DNA from 3 places in the Rheinheimera sp. WS51 genome. Region 1 is predicted to be linked to each of the others. Evidence: predicted binding sites of a transcription regulator. Region 1 holds the regulator's gene; each other region holds the start of a gene.
The links. The regulator sigma-54, encoded in region 1, starts transcription at its own class of promoters, with help from an activator protein. The targets are predictions, from matches to a motif close to TGGCANGNTNCNTGCTT.

Region 1 (5,261 bases):
AGTCTTTTACTGGTTGATCAAGTCCTGTTAGAGGTTTTAAGTCCGGCTCCCAATGTGGGTTAGGTAAGAATCTGGCGTCGAATACATAGTCGGCATCTTTAGGAATGCCATATTTAAAACCAAAAGATTCAAATAGTATAACTAAGCGACCGGTTTTTTGGCCTAATATGCGCTCCCGTAACTGCTCTGCTAGTTGATGTACATTCAGCTCTGTGGTGTCGATATATAAGTCTGCGCTGCTTGCTACAGGATCAAGCAACTGCTGTTCACGCAAAATAGCTTCATCTAATGACATGGCCTTATGTGAAAGCGGGTGCATACGTCGAGTTTCGCTAAAACGGCGAATTAAGGTGCTATGATCAGCATCTAAATATAATATGTGTAAATCAACTTTACGCGGTAAATAAGATAAAATTTCGGTTAAGTCATCTGGGTTTTCTGGCAGGTTGCGCACGTCAATACTGACGGCAACTCGCTCATATTGTCCCATAACCGTTGTTGCCAGTGTCGGCAGTAAGTTAACCGGAATATTGTCAACGCAGTAATATCCTAAGTCTTCCATTACCCGTAAAGCTACCGACTTACCTGATCCAGAACGGCCACTAACAACAAGTAACTTCATCATTATGAGTTAACCTCGCAATGCTCCATTAGGAGCTGATAAAGTTGTTGATTAGTTTCGGCGGCACGAATTTTTTTGGTTAATTCTTTCTGGCTGAGTAATTTAGCGATACTAGACAACGTACTTAAATGAGATTGACATTGATCTTCTGGAATTAAAATGGCACAAAAAATATCAACCGGCTGATTGTCTATAGCGTCAAAAGCGATCGCTTCTTTACTAACAACAAAGACTAAAATAGGCTTGACCACGTTGCTTAGTTTGCCATGGGGGATGGCGATACCACCACCTATACCTGTAGAGCCTAACTTTTCTCGCGCCATTAGTGCTTCTAAAATACTGTACTCGGTGACTTCAGGTAATTGCTGCTGCGCTAGCTCAGCAATATATTCTAAAATACGCTTTTTACTATTAAAAAGAACTGCACTTTTAGTGCAGTTCTCCGTGAGCATGGTGGTTAAATTTATCATAGATGCTTTAGTGTCGAGTTAACTTTTCTTTGTGTTTAATAACTTGTCGATCAAGTTTATCGATTAGCTGGTCAATGGCTGCATACATATTTTCATCATCAGCGACGGCGAATACTTCAGCACCACTTAAGTTAATCTTAGCTTCTGCTATTTGTTTTATTTTTTCGACAGTTAAAACAACATTTACGTTAGTAATATGCTCAAAATGCCGTGCTAATTTTGCGAACTTAGTGTCTACGTACTCTTTTAATGCAGTTGTGATTTCAACATGACGACCAGTAAGATTGATTTGCATAGGCTATTCCTTCTTTTAATTACTTATATTAAGGTCTTGCGCTGGTTTGACGGTGGAATATATAAAGACTCACGATACTTGGCTATAGTTCGCCTTGCAACGTTTATCCCTTGTTCTAGTAATATTTCGGCCATTTTGCTGTCACTTAGCGGTTTAGCCGGATTTTCCGCCGCCACTAATTTTTTAATAAAGGCACGAATAGCAGTGGATGAACATTCGCCGCCACTATCTGTACTCACATGACTAGAGAAAAAGAACTTAAGTTCAAATATTCCTCTTGGCGTATGCATGTACTTTTGGGTTGTTACTCTTGAAATAGTTGACTCATGCATGCCAACCATTTCTGCCACATCATTTAATACCATGGGTTTCATGGCTTCTTCGCCATGTTCAAAAAACGCCTGTTGCTGCTGCACTATACAGTTGGACACCTTTAACAGCGTTTCGTTTCTACTTTCTAAACTTTTTATAAACCATTTTGCTTCTTGTAAATGAGAACGAATAAATTGGCTGTCGTTGCTATTTTTTGCCGTTCTCGACATAGCCGCATAGTGTTGATTAACTCGTATTTTCGGCATAGTCTCAGTGTTTAACTCAACCTGCCAACGGCCTTTAACTTTTTTTACACTAACATCTGGAATAACATATTGTTGCTCCTGCCTAATCACATCAGCACCAGGGCGAGGATTTAAGCTTTGTATCAATTGCATAACTTGTTTTAGCTCATCTTCTTTGAGTCTAGTCACTCTCATCAAAGAACGGAAGTCCCGATTAGCTAAATAATCAGAATGTTCTAATAAAATCGACTGGGCTTGGGCTAAAAAGGCTGTTTCTTGCGGAAATTGACGTAATTGGACTAATAAGCATTCTTGAATTGTGCGGGCGCCAACGCCAATAGGATCAAATAGTTGGATCCGCTTTATCACCGCTTCTACTTCATCAGCTTCAACATCAGGTAAGTCTAGTGATTGCAGTATTTCTTCACAGCTAATAGTCAATAGGCCAGTTTCATCTATTGCTTCAATAATCACTTCTGCAATAATTAAATCGACTTGAGAAAAGGGCGTTAATTGCATTTGCCAACGTAAATAATCTTGCAGACTTTGGCTTGTCTCTCCTTGATATGCGGTATCGTCATCACTGTTGCTACTGCTTCCAGAACTAACCGGTGTTGCACTAACGAGGTCGTCCCAGTCATTATCTAATGGCAGATCTTCTTGAATATTATTGTCGGTTAATGCTTCACTGGCGTCAGTTTCGCTGATATCTGTTTTTGAGTCATTCTCGGGTGTTGAGTCATCTGTTTTTTGACTATTTTGTTGTAATGATTCTTCCTTTTGTGAAGTGTAGTCGTCTTCAGCTTCTAGTAAAGGATTGGCATCAAGCGCTTCTTGAATCTCTTGCTGTAATTCAATAGTAGACAGTTGCAATAAGCGAATAGCTTGCTGCAACTGGGGTGTCATGGTCAGCTGTTGTCCTAAGCGAAGTTGCAAAGATGGCTTCATGTACTTCTACTGTTCTCCTGAAACACAAATGACTAACGGATTAGCTTTATATAAAGCTACTATACCTAAATTATATATTTAAACTATAGTCTGAATTGCTCGCCTAGGTATACATCTCTTACTTTTTGGTCTGCTAATACTTGTTGTGGTGCACCTGACGCGATTAATTCGCCATGACTTACTATATAAGCCACTTCACACACATCCAGTGTTTCGCGTACATTATGATCGGTAATTAATACGCCAATCCCTCGCTGGCCTAGATGTTGAATAATTTTCTTTATATCTAATACAGATATAGGATCAACGCCTGCAAAAGGTTCGTCTAAAAGTATAAATGCAGGCTCAGCGGCTAAGGCTCTTGCTATTTCAACACGGCGGCGTTCACCACCGGATAAACTCATGCCTAAGCTATGTTTAATATGGCCGATATGAAACTCTTCTAATAAGTTATCGGCTATTTCTTCACGTTCTGCACGGCTAAGTGATTTACGTGTTTGTAAAATTGCCATTAAGTTATCGTACACACTAAGCTTGCGAAATATAGAGCTTTCTTGCGGTAAGTAACCAATACCTTTTCGCGCTCTAGCATGAATAGGTTCAAAGGTCATATCTTGATCATTCAGGGTAATGCTGCCCTTATCAGAAGGCACTAGGCCAACGATCATATAGAATGTTGTTGTTTTACCGGCACCATTAGGGCCAAGCAAACCAACTATTTGGCCAGCATTAACTTCTAAACTAACGTCTTTAACAACTTGTCTGCCTTTGTAACTCTTAGCCAAATGCGCTGCCACTAATTTCATGGGTTATCATTTCCCTCAGGTGTAAAAATGGTTGTAACACGCTTGGTCTTATTACTATCTGCACTTAATTGTTGTTTTTCAACGTTATAACGAATAATAGATGCTTTTACTATGCTGCCACTTTGGGCTAGTTCGGCGTCGCCACTGAGGGTTAAGGTACGACTAGAAGGCTCATAACGCATTTGATTCGCTTTAGCGGTGACTAACTTACCGCCTTCCATCATTTGGGAATAATGTACTGGCCGTCCACTGGCAATATAGATTTCTTTGCCTTTACCCGCACTGGCATTGATTTCTAATTGATCGGCTTTCATCTTCATTGAGCCTTGGCTAATAATGACATTATTATGGTAAGTCAGTACATTTTCTTTGATCGAAGATAAGTTATCTGCATCAATCTGAATTTGTTGCTTATAATCTGGCTCGGCAGCATTAGTACTTAATGCCACTAATAGTAAAGCTGTTGCCGATAAATAATTAGCCTTCATTTTGGTATACCGTTTTATTATGTTGCAGTAAATGTAAGGTCTTTTGGGTTAAGTCTGCCTGAATACCCACACCTTCAATATAGAAACCTTTGCCCTGAACACGTACCGCTTGGTTGTTTTGTAAACGGTTATCAGGAAATAACATTTCTAGTGTATCTGTTTCTATACGCTCTATCAGTTCATTTTGTAATAAACTTTCTATTATAACGTCTTGCTCAAGGATCATTCTATCTTCAGGATACCAAGTGGCCATTTTACTCTGTGCTGTCCAACTTTCTTGGCCTTGATCGTTGTAAAGAGTGTAAAAGGGTTGCTCGAATTGAGTAAAGCCCAGTTGCTCAAAATGATCTAAACGTTCAGCCGTAACTGAATCGGTTTTATAGCCTTGATCATTATAAAGCGTTCGTTTTATATCATTAGCAATATAGTCAGGGCGTAATTCTTGATCTGTCGTTAATAGCGTATCGCTATCGTCTGGTTGGAACCAAAGATAACCTGCAGTAACAACTAGTATAGTTACAAACAAAATAAAGAGTTTTCTCATGTACTGCTACCGTCAAATAGAAGAAACTGCTGTTGACTAATTAATAATAAGTCACATAGCTCTCTAACAGCACCAAAGCCGCCGTTTAAGCTAGTACTATAGTGAGCATGTAAACGTAAATAAGGATGAGCATCAGCAACGGCTACGGCTAAGCCGCAGTGTTGCATAACTTGCCAGTCTGCTAAATCATCTCCTATGTAGGCAATTTGATCTAGGTTAAGTTGCAATTTTTGTTGTAACTCTTTAAATGCAGCCTGTTTATTTTCTTGGCCTTGATAAATATAAGGAATAGTTAAAGACGTCATTCTTTGTTGTACAATGGTCGATGTGCGGCCTGTTATAACGGCGACTTCAACTCCAGCTGCACGTAGAGCTTTAATACCGTAACCATCTCGGGTATGAAAGGCTTTAAGTTCTTCGTTGTTATTACCTAAATAAATGCGACCATCTGAGAAGACGCCATCTACATCACAAATGAGTAGCCTGATTTGGCTAGCACGCTTGATAACCTCATCGCTGGTCGCTTGGTAT
Region 2 (5,261 bases), 260 kb from region 1:
ACCATCTGTTCTAAAACGCGCATAATGACCACTAACACTAAATGTATCTTGCACCATAGCGGCATCTAAACTGCTGCGCTGACGAGCATTCGCACCTATGGCATGGCTTAGCGCCAAATAGCTGTTGGCAGCAGGTTGGCTCTGTAAATTAATAATGCCACCGGCAGCATTGCCATAAACTGCCGCTATGGGCCCGCGTAATACTTCAACTTTGCTGGGGTGATTTATAAAGATACTAGAAACTTGTGTTTGGCCATCCGGCATAGATAAAGGCACACCGTCTAAGCGCATTACCACACCACGTACGCCAAAAGCCGCTCTGGCGCCAAAGCCGCGTAAAATTATGCGTGTATCTTGCGCAAAATTATAGCGGCTATCTACTTGCAAGCCAGCAATACCAGCTAAAATTTCCGCCATATCGCTGCGCATACCCGGTAACTGCTCAGTCACGTTAATCTTGTCGATAGAAGCTGGACTGGCAAGCCAAGGTTGTTCAGTACGAGTGGCAGTGACAATAATACGCTCTATATACTCTGTTTCAGCTTGATTAGCAGCATGAATATCAAGTTTAGTTTGGCTAGCTGTATCAGCTACTGCAGAGCCAGCGGCAATAAAAAGGCTCGCTAAAAGGGCGAGCCTAAATGTCGTTTTACTTTGCACTTACTTCACCGCTGACAAGCGTAAAATAGCGCCTTTAGGCTCATCTGTAAGTAAATAAACACTGCCATCTGGAGCAACTTTCACTTCACGAATACGCCGTTTAAGATTAAGTGTTTCTTGATGAATAATATGGCTGCCATTCACTTCTAATCGCGCTAATTGTTGGCCTCTTAGGCCAGTTGCTAGCAAGTTACCCTGCCACTGGACAAACTGATTACCTTGGTAAAAAGCTGCGCCAGATACGGCAATAGACGGCGTCCAATGCCAAATAGGTTGCTCCATACCGTCCTTTTTAAAGCCTATACCTACCTCACCGCCGCCGTATTGTTCGCCATGGGTAATAATGGGCCAGCCATAATTTAATCCAGCCTGAGGAATATTCACTTCATCGCCGCCCTGTGGGCCATGTTCAACTGCCCAAAGTTGGCCAGTTTCAGGTTGAATAGCCATACCTTGAATATTACGATGACCATAAGACCAAATTTCTGGCAAAGCACCTGCTTGATTCACAAAAGGGTTAGACTTAGGCACAGTGCCATCGGGGTGAATACGAACTAATTTGCCAGTATGGTTAGCCAAACTTTGTACATCATCTTGGCGATGGCCATGATCGCCTAAGCCAATAAACAAAAACTCACCATCGGCAGAAAATGCTAGTCGACCGCCATAATGACGACCGCCCATAACTTTTGGCTGTTGGCTAAAAATAACAGTTACATCATGCAGCTTATTGTTTTCAAGTCGCGCTCTGGCCACAGCAGTACTTGTAATATCACTGCCGGTACTTTCTGGCTCAGCATAAGCAAAATAGACTAATTTATCTTGACTAAAATTTGGGCTTAATACTATGTCAAATAAACCACCTTGACCGCGAACTTTAATTTCTGGCAAGCCGCCAATTGGCTCTCCCACAGTGCCATCGGCGGCTATTAATCGTAAATTACCCGCCCGCTCGCTAACTAGCATTTGGCCATCATCTAAAAACGCCAAGCCCCAAGGGTGATTAAGACCAGTGGCAACAGTATCTACTTTAACATCTGCCCAGCGGGTTTTAAGAATATCGGAGTCAGCATGGCTAGTTAAACTTGTCAGGCTAAGACTTAGTAGCAAAAAAGTCATCCTTAGTGATTTCATGTTTTCTCCATCAGCTTTTAAAACACAATCTGTTGTAATGAATTAAGCATAAACCAGTTAACTGTAAAAGGAAGAGTAAAATTAAGCAGAGATTTATATCAGGTAGATTAGTTTAAAAACTGTAACTATTAAAAACCCCAAGCACTTGTTACTGCACTTGGGGTTAACACTAACGTAAATAGCTTAGCCTTTACGAAAAACACGACTAAATAAGCCCATTAACCCTAAGCCAAATAGCGCGAGTGTGGCAGGAGCTGGCACGCCTTCTGCGATAGGAGCTGCTTGGTCTATATAAAACATATCCATACCAAAGCAAAATGCATCATGAACATGGCCAGGTTGGCCGTGAACTGTACTGGCCGAAGTGAACCTAACAGTATCTACCGCATCAAAATTAGCACTTAAGAAAATTTGCGGATCGGTCTGTAACGGGCTACCTACATTATTAATGCCAACAAAACCCCAAGTATCTGGCGTTAATAACATCCGCTCTAGCATAACACCACCACTCCAAGCCTCAACGTAAGTTTCTTCATCACCAGTAGCCCAACCACCACCCACGCTGGTATTACTAGTTAAAATAAAATAGTTTAAGTCAAAAAAGCCACCACCGATTTTTTTGATTTCCATAGCGCTTAACGCATTACTCCAATGTGCATGCACCACAGCATTTGATGCCCCGTAATAATCACCAATAAACTCATGGCTGCCAATAAAGTCAAAAATAAAACCATCTTCTTCGTAATAATCAACATTATTACATGATGCGCTATCTGATACCGCACAAGTACCACCGTTACCTAAATATGCTGTACCGCCAGAAAAGTCAATAATGGCGGCGTTAGAAAAAGCACTAAAAGCTAACGCGCCACTAAGAATTAAATTAAGTAAAAACTGTTTCATTCAAATTTCCTTTTAATATTATAGTTATGTAATCTTTATGAGATTTGACATGCATACTTCCAGCCAAATCTACAGCATTGATTTTTAACGAGTTAATTTACTTAATTTAAATTTGTGTAAAGTTACCTGACAGGATAAGCCAGCAACCACTTCAAATAAGTAATAATCACCATATATAAAGCGAGCAAAAACCCTAGGTAAAATACGCGATACATAATATTTTTAATTCGCTCTTGGCTAATTTTGGGTTCTATTAAAAGCCAATAAAGCATACAAAACAGTCCGAATAGGTAGGGATACCAATAGATAATTAGCGCTGGTTTATAAAAATAGGCATTAATATTTAGCGGTTTATCTAAAAACCAAAATACTAGCCAATGGCCGCCTAACCACATAGCATATAAAATACTGCTCATCACCACTTGAGTCAGGGCAGTAGCAAGTGAGGACACTAAAGGTGACATTTCAGGCGCAGTGATCCTGTTAGCTGTTTTAACTGACGGGCTATCTTTTTCTTTATTTGTTTTTATTGATACTAAAGCTAAAAGCGCGATAACAGGCGTAAAGGCGTTAAGTACGTACATCCACCACTCAGCTTGGCCGTTCATTAAATCACCCTCTCTAGCAGCCAGAGAATATGATTAATTCCCTGAAGCACCATGCCTAAGATTAAAAACGGAAAAAAAATAAAACTACCCACATTCCATTCTAAGCCATCTTTAGATACAAGCGCTTTTAAGGTAAATAAACTGACCACATAGCCAATGTAGCAGAGCCAATTACCGTCTACTGCAATAAAAGCCAAAGGCGAGATATCCTCAACAGCTAAAGGCAATAAAACTACCAGTTTAAAGCCCATAGTCAGCAAGGTTGCTAACAAGCAAAATCCTGCATAGACCACTAAGTTAATACGTTTAGAGTTACTCGGTAAATGATAAAAAGCCTTAATATTAAAGCCCAAAAATGATTCATGATCTGAAAGCAAAAATAGAAACGCAGTTAAATAAAACGGATTTAAAAAGGTGTAAGCTAATAAATTAAGCTGTTCAGAGGAAGTCATTATCTAATTCCATTTATATAGACACTACGGCACCATCGAACCAAGCGCCATAGCGCTATGATGAACGACAGCGGGATTACTACAACTGCGAAAAGTGACCACAGGAAGAGCAACTCACTGATACTGCCCGCCCATCCGTTACATTGGAAGCCACCAAAGCCAAATGCACAGTTAGCTGCTGAAACTGCGGTTGAAATAATACCTAGGGTCGCCACCAAGATAAACGTCGCGATGGAAGCAACGGGAAATCTAGGCTTTCTTTCCCTGTCTTTATCAATAGCGAGCGGCTTGTTACACGCCCTGTCCTCAGCTTTACTATGGGTTATCTTTGATAATTTTTTTATGTGATTTCTCTTAGTTTATTAAGAACCTCGACTAATATTTCTGTGCCCATAGTGCTTTGAATAAGATCGTTCATTTCGCCTTGTAGAAACGCCTGCCACGAAACAACTTTTGCCCCTGAACCCTGTGCATAACGGCCATATGCAGACAAAACTGTCTTGTTATCTAATATGGACACTAAATAAAGCTCTTTATCTGGCTCGTCTAGTTTCCATTCAAATAGAGATTTAGGTTGTTTATATGCCATTTAAATTATCGATCTAACGCTTATCAGGCGGGGAAGCCTATATTTAACCAAATATCTTTTCATTTTGTAAATTTATTGTTTTGAAGGCTACAACAGCCTATAGCTTTATTCAATAAGTTACTGTTACAGCAAACTTAGCCAGCAGCACAAAGGCAAAAATTAACCATGCGAATAATTGGGGTCAGATCAAAATTAAATCTGCTTAAATAATTGGGGTCAGATCAAAATTAAATCTGCTTGCGCCACCCAACCGGCCGTCCTCTCTGCCCCATTTGCTGCCGCCGTCCCGTTAAATCTGCAACTTCTTGCTTAAACCTGTCATTACCCAGCGCCATACCACTTTTCGCCGCGCTGCGAATATCACACAACAAGGCCTCATTGACTTCGCCTTTGAACATATCACGATAGGCTTGCTGCCGCTCAACCTCAGACTCTGCCAAAGCCAGATAACACGCATGCGGCTGGCACAACACAGATTGCTTACCCAGTGCATTGATGGCGTAGCTGGACCAAGCATACTCCGCAGGCGAACTCACCATACCTGCCCGTACCGGGTTCATTTCTATATAGCGGTACACCGCTAAAACATAGTGCTCTTCCTGCACCAGACAGGATTTGAAGCGCCCTTCCCATAACGTGCCACTGCGCTGGTAGCGCCGGTTGAAATACTGCACGTATTGTCGTCCCAGGCTTTGCATCATCTGGCTGATACCGCTGCTATCAGACGCAGTACATAACATATGCACATGGTTGGTCATAAATACCCAGGCATGAAGGTGCACACCAAAGGCATCCGAATACGTTTTCAACCAATGTGCATAAGCGGCAAAATCTTCGTCATCTGCAAAACACACCTGTCGGTTATTGCCGCGCTGAATTATGTGCTCTGGCACGCCGGCTAAATGAACTCGGGGC
Region 3 (5,261 bases), 470 kb from region 1:
TACCAATAATTTGGCCTTCATATACTTCTTCAGCATGACCGATAAACATACGACCACGTTCTTGTAATGAGAAAATAGCATAACCTGCTGCTTTACCCATTGCATTAGAGATCATAACACCGTTCATACGCTGACCAATGTTACCGCCTTTGAAGTCACCGTAGTGATCAAAGCTATGGTACATTAAGCCAGTGCCTGAAGTGATGGTCATAAAGTCTGTTCTAAAACCAATTAAACCACGGCTAGGCATCATAAAGTCTAAACGAATACGGCCTTTACCATCTGGCTGCATATTGGTTAATTCAGCCTTACGCTCACCCATTTTCTCCATGATAGAACCTTGATGCTGCTCTTCACAGTCAATGGTAACGTTTTCCATTGGTTCCATTTTCTGGCCATCAACTTCTTTCATAATAACTTCTGGACGAGATACTGCTAACTCGTAACCTTCACGACGCATGCTTTCAATTAACACACCTAAGTGCAATTCACCACGGCCTGAAACACGGAACTTATCACCGTCGTCAGTTTCTTGAACGCGCAGAGCAACGTTGTGTTTTAGCTCCGCATTTAGGCGGTCTAAAATTTGACGAGAGGTAACAAACTTACCTTCTTTACCGGCAAATGGTGAGGTATTAACTTGGAACGTCATCGTTACGGTAGGCTCATCGATCGTCAGTGGCGGTAACGCTTCAAGTTTGGTGGTCGAACAAATTGTGTCAGAAATTTTAAGCTCACCTAAACCAGTGAAAGCAACAATATCACCGGCTGTTGCTTCATCGGTTTCAACACGTTCTAGACCTAAATAACCAAATACTTGGCCTACTTTTGCATTGCGCTTACTACCATCAGCACCAAGTACAGTCACTTGTTGGTTTGGTTTTAAACTACCACGCTTAATACGGCCAATACCGATAATGCCTAAATAGCTAGAGTAATCTAACTGAGAAACTTGGATTTGTGTTTCACCGTTTAACTCTACAGCTGGTGGTGCTACGTGTTTAACAATGGCCGAGAATAAGTCGTCAATGTTTTCTTTTTTATCATTGTAATCTAAGGTTGCCCAACCATTTAACGCAGACGCATAAACGATAGGGAAATCTAATTGCTCATCAGTTGCACCTAAGTTATCGAATAAATCGAATACTTGGTCAATAACCCAATCTGGACGTGCGCCAGGACGGTCTATCTTATTAACAACAACAATCGGCTTTAAACCGTGGGCAAAGGCTTTTTGGGTTACAAAGCGAGTTTGCGGCATAGGGCCATCAACAGCATCAACTAATAATAAAACAGAATCAGCCATTGATAATACACGCTCAACCTCACCACCGAAATCGGCGTGACCTGGGGTATCAAGAATGTTAATGTGATAACCATTCCAACGCACTGATGTATTTTTCGCTAATATAGTTATACCGCGTTCAGATTCCTGCGCATCGGAGTCCATAACTCGCTCTTTTAATTTAGCGCGAGCATCAAAAGTGCCTGATTGCTGTAATAATTTATCGACCAAAGTAGTTTTTCCGTGGTCAACGTGGGCAATAATGGCGATATTGCGCAGTTTGTCTAAGTTTGTTGCGGTAACACTCATGTAAACATATCCTCTGTGGCACTAGATGACCATAATGACCACTAGGCAATAATTAACTTTACGTTAAGGGCGCATATTCTACTCTGTTTTTACCTAGAAAGAAAAACTGCATATTAATATTTCTGCATTTTTTTTATTTTATGCTTTATGGTTATAGGCTTAGTGGGGTTCAACCTTGCACCAAAACACTAACAAGTTGCACCATTATAGTGCAGAGCATCTTATTAAAAATTGAGTTATAAATATTTATTTCAATAAATACATAAACTTAAATAATTGGCATATAATTAGCTACTATAGCAAAAGTGAAAACAGTAACAAGCGCAACCAAACGCAAAAAAATCAGATTAACTGGAGGAATGCATGTCTGCATCAACTGTAATGAGTTTAATAAAAGAGAATGAAGTGAAATTTATTGATTTACGCTTCACTGACACTAAAGGTAAAGAGCAGCACGTTACCATTCCAGTCAATCAAATAGATGAAGATTTTTTTGAAGATGGCAAAATGTTTGATGGCTCATCAATGACAGGCTGGAAAGGCATTAATGACTCAGACATGATTTTAATGCCAGATCCAAGCACCGCAGTTTTAGATCCCTTCTTTGAGGAAACTACACTTAATATCACTTGCGATGTTATTGAGCCAAGCACCATGCAAGGCTATGATCGCGATCCGCGGTCAATCGCTAAACGTGCTGAAGATTACCTACGTTCTACCGGCATTGCTGACACTATTTTATTTGGCCCAGAGCCAGAGTTTTTCATGTTTGATGATATTCGTTTTGAAACAACCATGGGTAGCTCCTTCTTTAAAATAAACTCAACAGAAGCAGCTTGGAACTCAGGCACGAGTTATGAAGGCGGTAATAAAGGCCATCGTCCAACAGTAAAAGGCGGTTATTTCCCACTACCTCCAGTAGACTCTAGCCATGATATTCGTAGTGCTATGTGTATGGTGCTAGAAGAGATGGGCCAAACAGTTGAAGCGCATCACCATGAAGTTGCTACAGCTGGCCAAAATGAAATTGCCACCAAGTTCAATAGCTTAACTAAAAAAGCCGATGAAACTCAGCAATTAAAATATGTTATTCAAAACGTCGCTCACTTATATGGTAAAACAGTGACCTTTATGCCAAAACCTTTAGTAGGTGATAATGGCTCGGGCATGCACTGTCATCAATCTTTAGCTAAAGACGGTGTCAATTTATTTGCTGGTGATAAATATGCTGGCTTATCAGAATTAGCCTTATATTATATCGGCGGTATTATTAAACATGCTAAAGCATTAAATGCTTTTACCAACCCTTCAACAAACTCGTACAAGCGTTTAGTCCCACACTATGAAGCACCTGTTATGTTAGCTTATTCTGCACGTAACCGCTCTGCATCAATCCGTATTCCTTTAGTGCCAAGTGCTAAAGCGCGCCGTATTGAGTGCCGGTTCCCAGATCCAACAGCTAACCCTTATTTAGCCTTCACTGCGCAATTAATGGCCGGCTTAGACGGTATTCAAAATAAAATTCATCCTGGTGATGCTATGGATAAAGATTTATATGATTTACCAGCAGAAGAAGCGGCTAATATTCCTCAAGTAGCTAAAAGCTTAGAAGAAGCATTAGACGAACTAGATAAAAACCGCGCTGTATTTACTAAAGGCGGCGTAATGACCGACTGTATGATTGATGCATATATAGAGATTAAACGTGCTGAAGCCATGCGAGTTGCTGTAGCCGTTCATCCATTAGAGTTTGAGTTATACTATAGCGTTTAAAGCTAAAAGTTATTGATAAAGCCCACTTTTTTAAGTGGGCTTTTTTTTAGTAGAATTTATTAACAATTCACGATAGAGTAATCAAACTATAAAAATAATAAAGCAATATAAGGACTGGCTAATAATGAATAAAAGTTTATTGCTATTAGTATTATGTATGTTGTTGCCAACCTTTGCTGATGCACAAGCCAAAAAAGTATTTGTCACTACTGATGAAAATGGTGTTTTGGTTTTTTCAGATAGCCCACAAATGGGCGCAGAAGAAGTCAACTTTTTAGCTCGGCCTAATGTTATGCCCGCAACTGATCCTACGCTTCCTAAAGCGAGACAACCAGCTTCAGAACAATATGAAATCAGCATTATGCAGCCAGAAGATCAAGCAACGGTTCGAGACAATACCGGCTCTGTCCATGTCTCAGGTCGCATAACACCATCATTTAAGCGCGGCTTAAGAGTTAAGCTACTCATTGATGGCCAAGCACAAGCCGAACCGCAAAATAGTACTATTTTTGTACTTAGAGATATTGAGCGGGGCGAACATAAACTAGAAATGCAGCTATTAGATGCAACAGGTAAAGTAATAGCAACAAGTCCAGTGAGTACTTTCTACTTACATCGAGCATCACGAATTAATCCAAACTAACCTCTTGCTAATGTCCTTTTAAGCAATAAGTTATTCGTGCAATTTTTTATTCTCTAGATTACACTGCGCAATGCACCAATATGGTGCAAAGGAGCAGCGGTGACTAATAGCTTAATTTCTACAGAAAAACTAATCAGTGCGCAAATGACAACGGCAGTCTTATTACTGGACATGCACTTGCTTGTTACGTTTTATAATCCGGCCACTAGTGCTTTATTAGGCTTAGGTGAAAAACGAATTTTACAGCAGCACTTTAGCCAGCTATTTCAGTATAACGAAGTTAACACTCAGCGTTTTAATCAAGCCATTTCTTCACAGAATAATTTTAATGTCACAGATGTTAAAGCCATTAGCTTAGACGGTCGGCATTTATTACTCGATATAACCGTGACTTACTGTGAAAATCCTGAGCAACACTTGTTGCTAGAAATCAGACAAATTGATCAGCAAAGAAAAATAAGTTTAGAGAGTTTACAGCAACATCAGCATTTGGCAGCCCGAGAGCTTATTCGTGGTTTAGCCCACGAAATAAAAAATCCACTTGGCGGTTTACGTGGTGCAGCGCAATTGCTGGAAATGTCATTAACTGACGAGCTAACCGAATACACCCAGCTAATTATTGCTCAAGCCGACCGATTAACAAACTTAGTTGACCGATTGCTTGGCCCTTATCGGCCAGCAAAGCTGCAAAAAAATAATCTACATCAAATGATAGAGCAAGTTAGACAACTCGCCTTAATGGACAACCCCCATAAAGTCCAGTTTAGCTTAGATTACGATCCCAGCATTCCTGACTTTGCTTTTGATACCGAACTATTACAACAGGCCTTACTTAATATCGTCCGTAACGCTCAGCAAGTACTCACTCAAGGCGGAGATATCTGCTTGCAAACCCGTGTTTTATTTCAACACACCTTACACGGAAAGCGTTATAAGTTGGTTGCCGCTATTAAAGTTATTGATAATGGCCCAGGGATTGCCGAAGCGGTTAAAGACACCCTATTTTATCCTATGGTAACCACCCAGCCGCAAGGAAATGGCTTAGGCTTATCTATTGCCCAAACGCTTTTGCATCAACATGGCGGTTGGATAGATTGCGATAGCTGGCCTGGTCATACCGAGTTTTGCCTGTATTTACCCATAGTAGACAGTGAGAATTAACCCATGGCGCAAAGTGTTTGGATAGTTGACGATGATAACTCTATTCGCTGGGTATTAGAAAAAGCCCTCGCTCGAGCAAATATTGCAACT

Region 2: a site for sigma-54 is predicted at 2,747-2,763, ahead of ACRCA4_RS01620 (PEP-CTERM sorting domain-containing protein). Genes of this name have one in related genera too.
Region 3: a site for sigma-54 is predicted at 1,872-1,888, ahead of glnA (glutamate--ammonia ligase). Genes of this name have one in related genera too.

What each region holds. Positions count from the first base shown of each region.
Region 1 covers NZ_JBOTRC010000001.1:74,233-79,493, forward strand. Annotated here, with positions in the region: gene rapZ (RNase adapter RapZ) at 1-622, opposite strand, end outside; gene ptsN (PTS IIA-like nitrogen regulatory protein PtsN) at 625-1,092, opposite strand; gene hpf (ribosome hibernation-promoting factor, HPF/YfiA family) at 1,100-1,387, opposite strand; gene ACRCA4_RS00420 (RNA polymerase factor sigma-54) at 1,411-2,892, opposite strand; gene lptB (LPS export ABC transporter ATP-binding protein) at 2,976-3,698, opposite strand; gene lptA (lipopolysaccharide transport periplasmic protein LptA) at 3,695-4,186, opposite strand; gene lptC (LPS export ABC transporter periplasmic protein LptC) at 4,176-4,730, opposite strand; gene kdsC (3-deoxy-manno-octulosonate-8-phosphatase KdsC) at 4,727-5,261, opposite strand, start outside.
Region 2 covers NZ_JBOTRC010000001.1:329,679-334,939, reverse strand. Annotated here, with positions in the region: gene ACRCA4_RS01630 (TonB-dependent receptor family protein) at 1-660, opposite strand, end outside; gene ACRCA4_RS01625 (PQQ-dependent sugar dehydrogenase) at 661-1,794, opposite strand; gene ACRCA4_RS01620 (PEP-CTERM sorting domain-containing protein) at 1,978-2,697, opposite strand; gene ACRCA4_RS01615 (hypothetical protein) at 2,820-3,305, opposite strand; gene ACRCA4_RS01610 (hypothetical protein) at 3,305-3,757, opposite strand; gene ACRCA4_RS01605 (hypothetical protein) at 4,098-4,346, opposite strand; gene ACRCA4_RS01600 (transposase) at 4,574-5,261, opposite strand, start outside.
Region 3 covers NZ_JBOTRC010000001.1:545,506-550,766, reverse strand. Annotated here, with positions in the region: gene typA (translational GTPase TypA) at 1-1,594, opposite strand, end outside; gene glnA (glutamate--ammonia ligase) at 1,958-3,367, shown strand; gene ACRCA4_RS02590 (DUF4124 domain-containing protein) at 3,492-4,010, shown strand; gene glnL (nitrogen regulation protein NR(II)) at 4,110-5,171, shown strand; gene glnG (nitrogen regulation protein NR(I)) at 5,175-5,261, shown strand, end outside.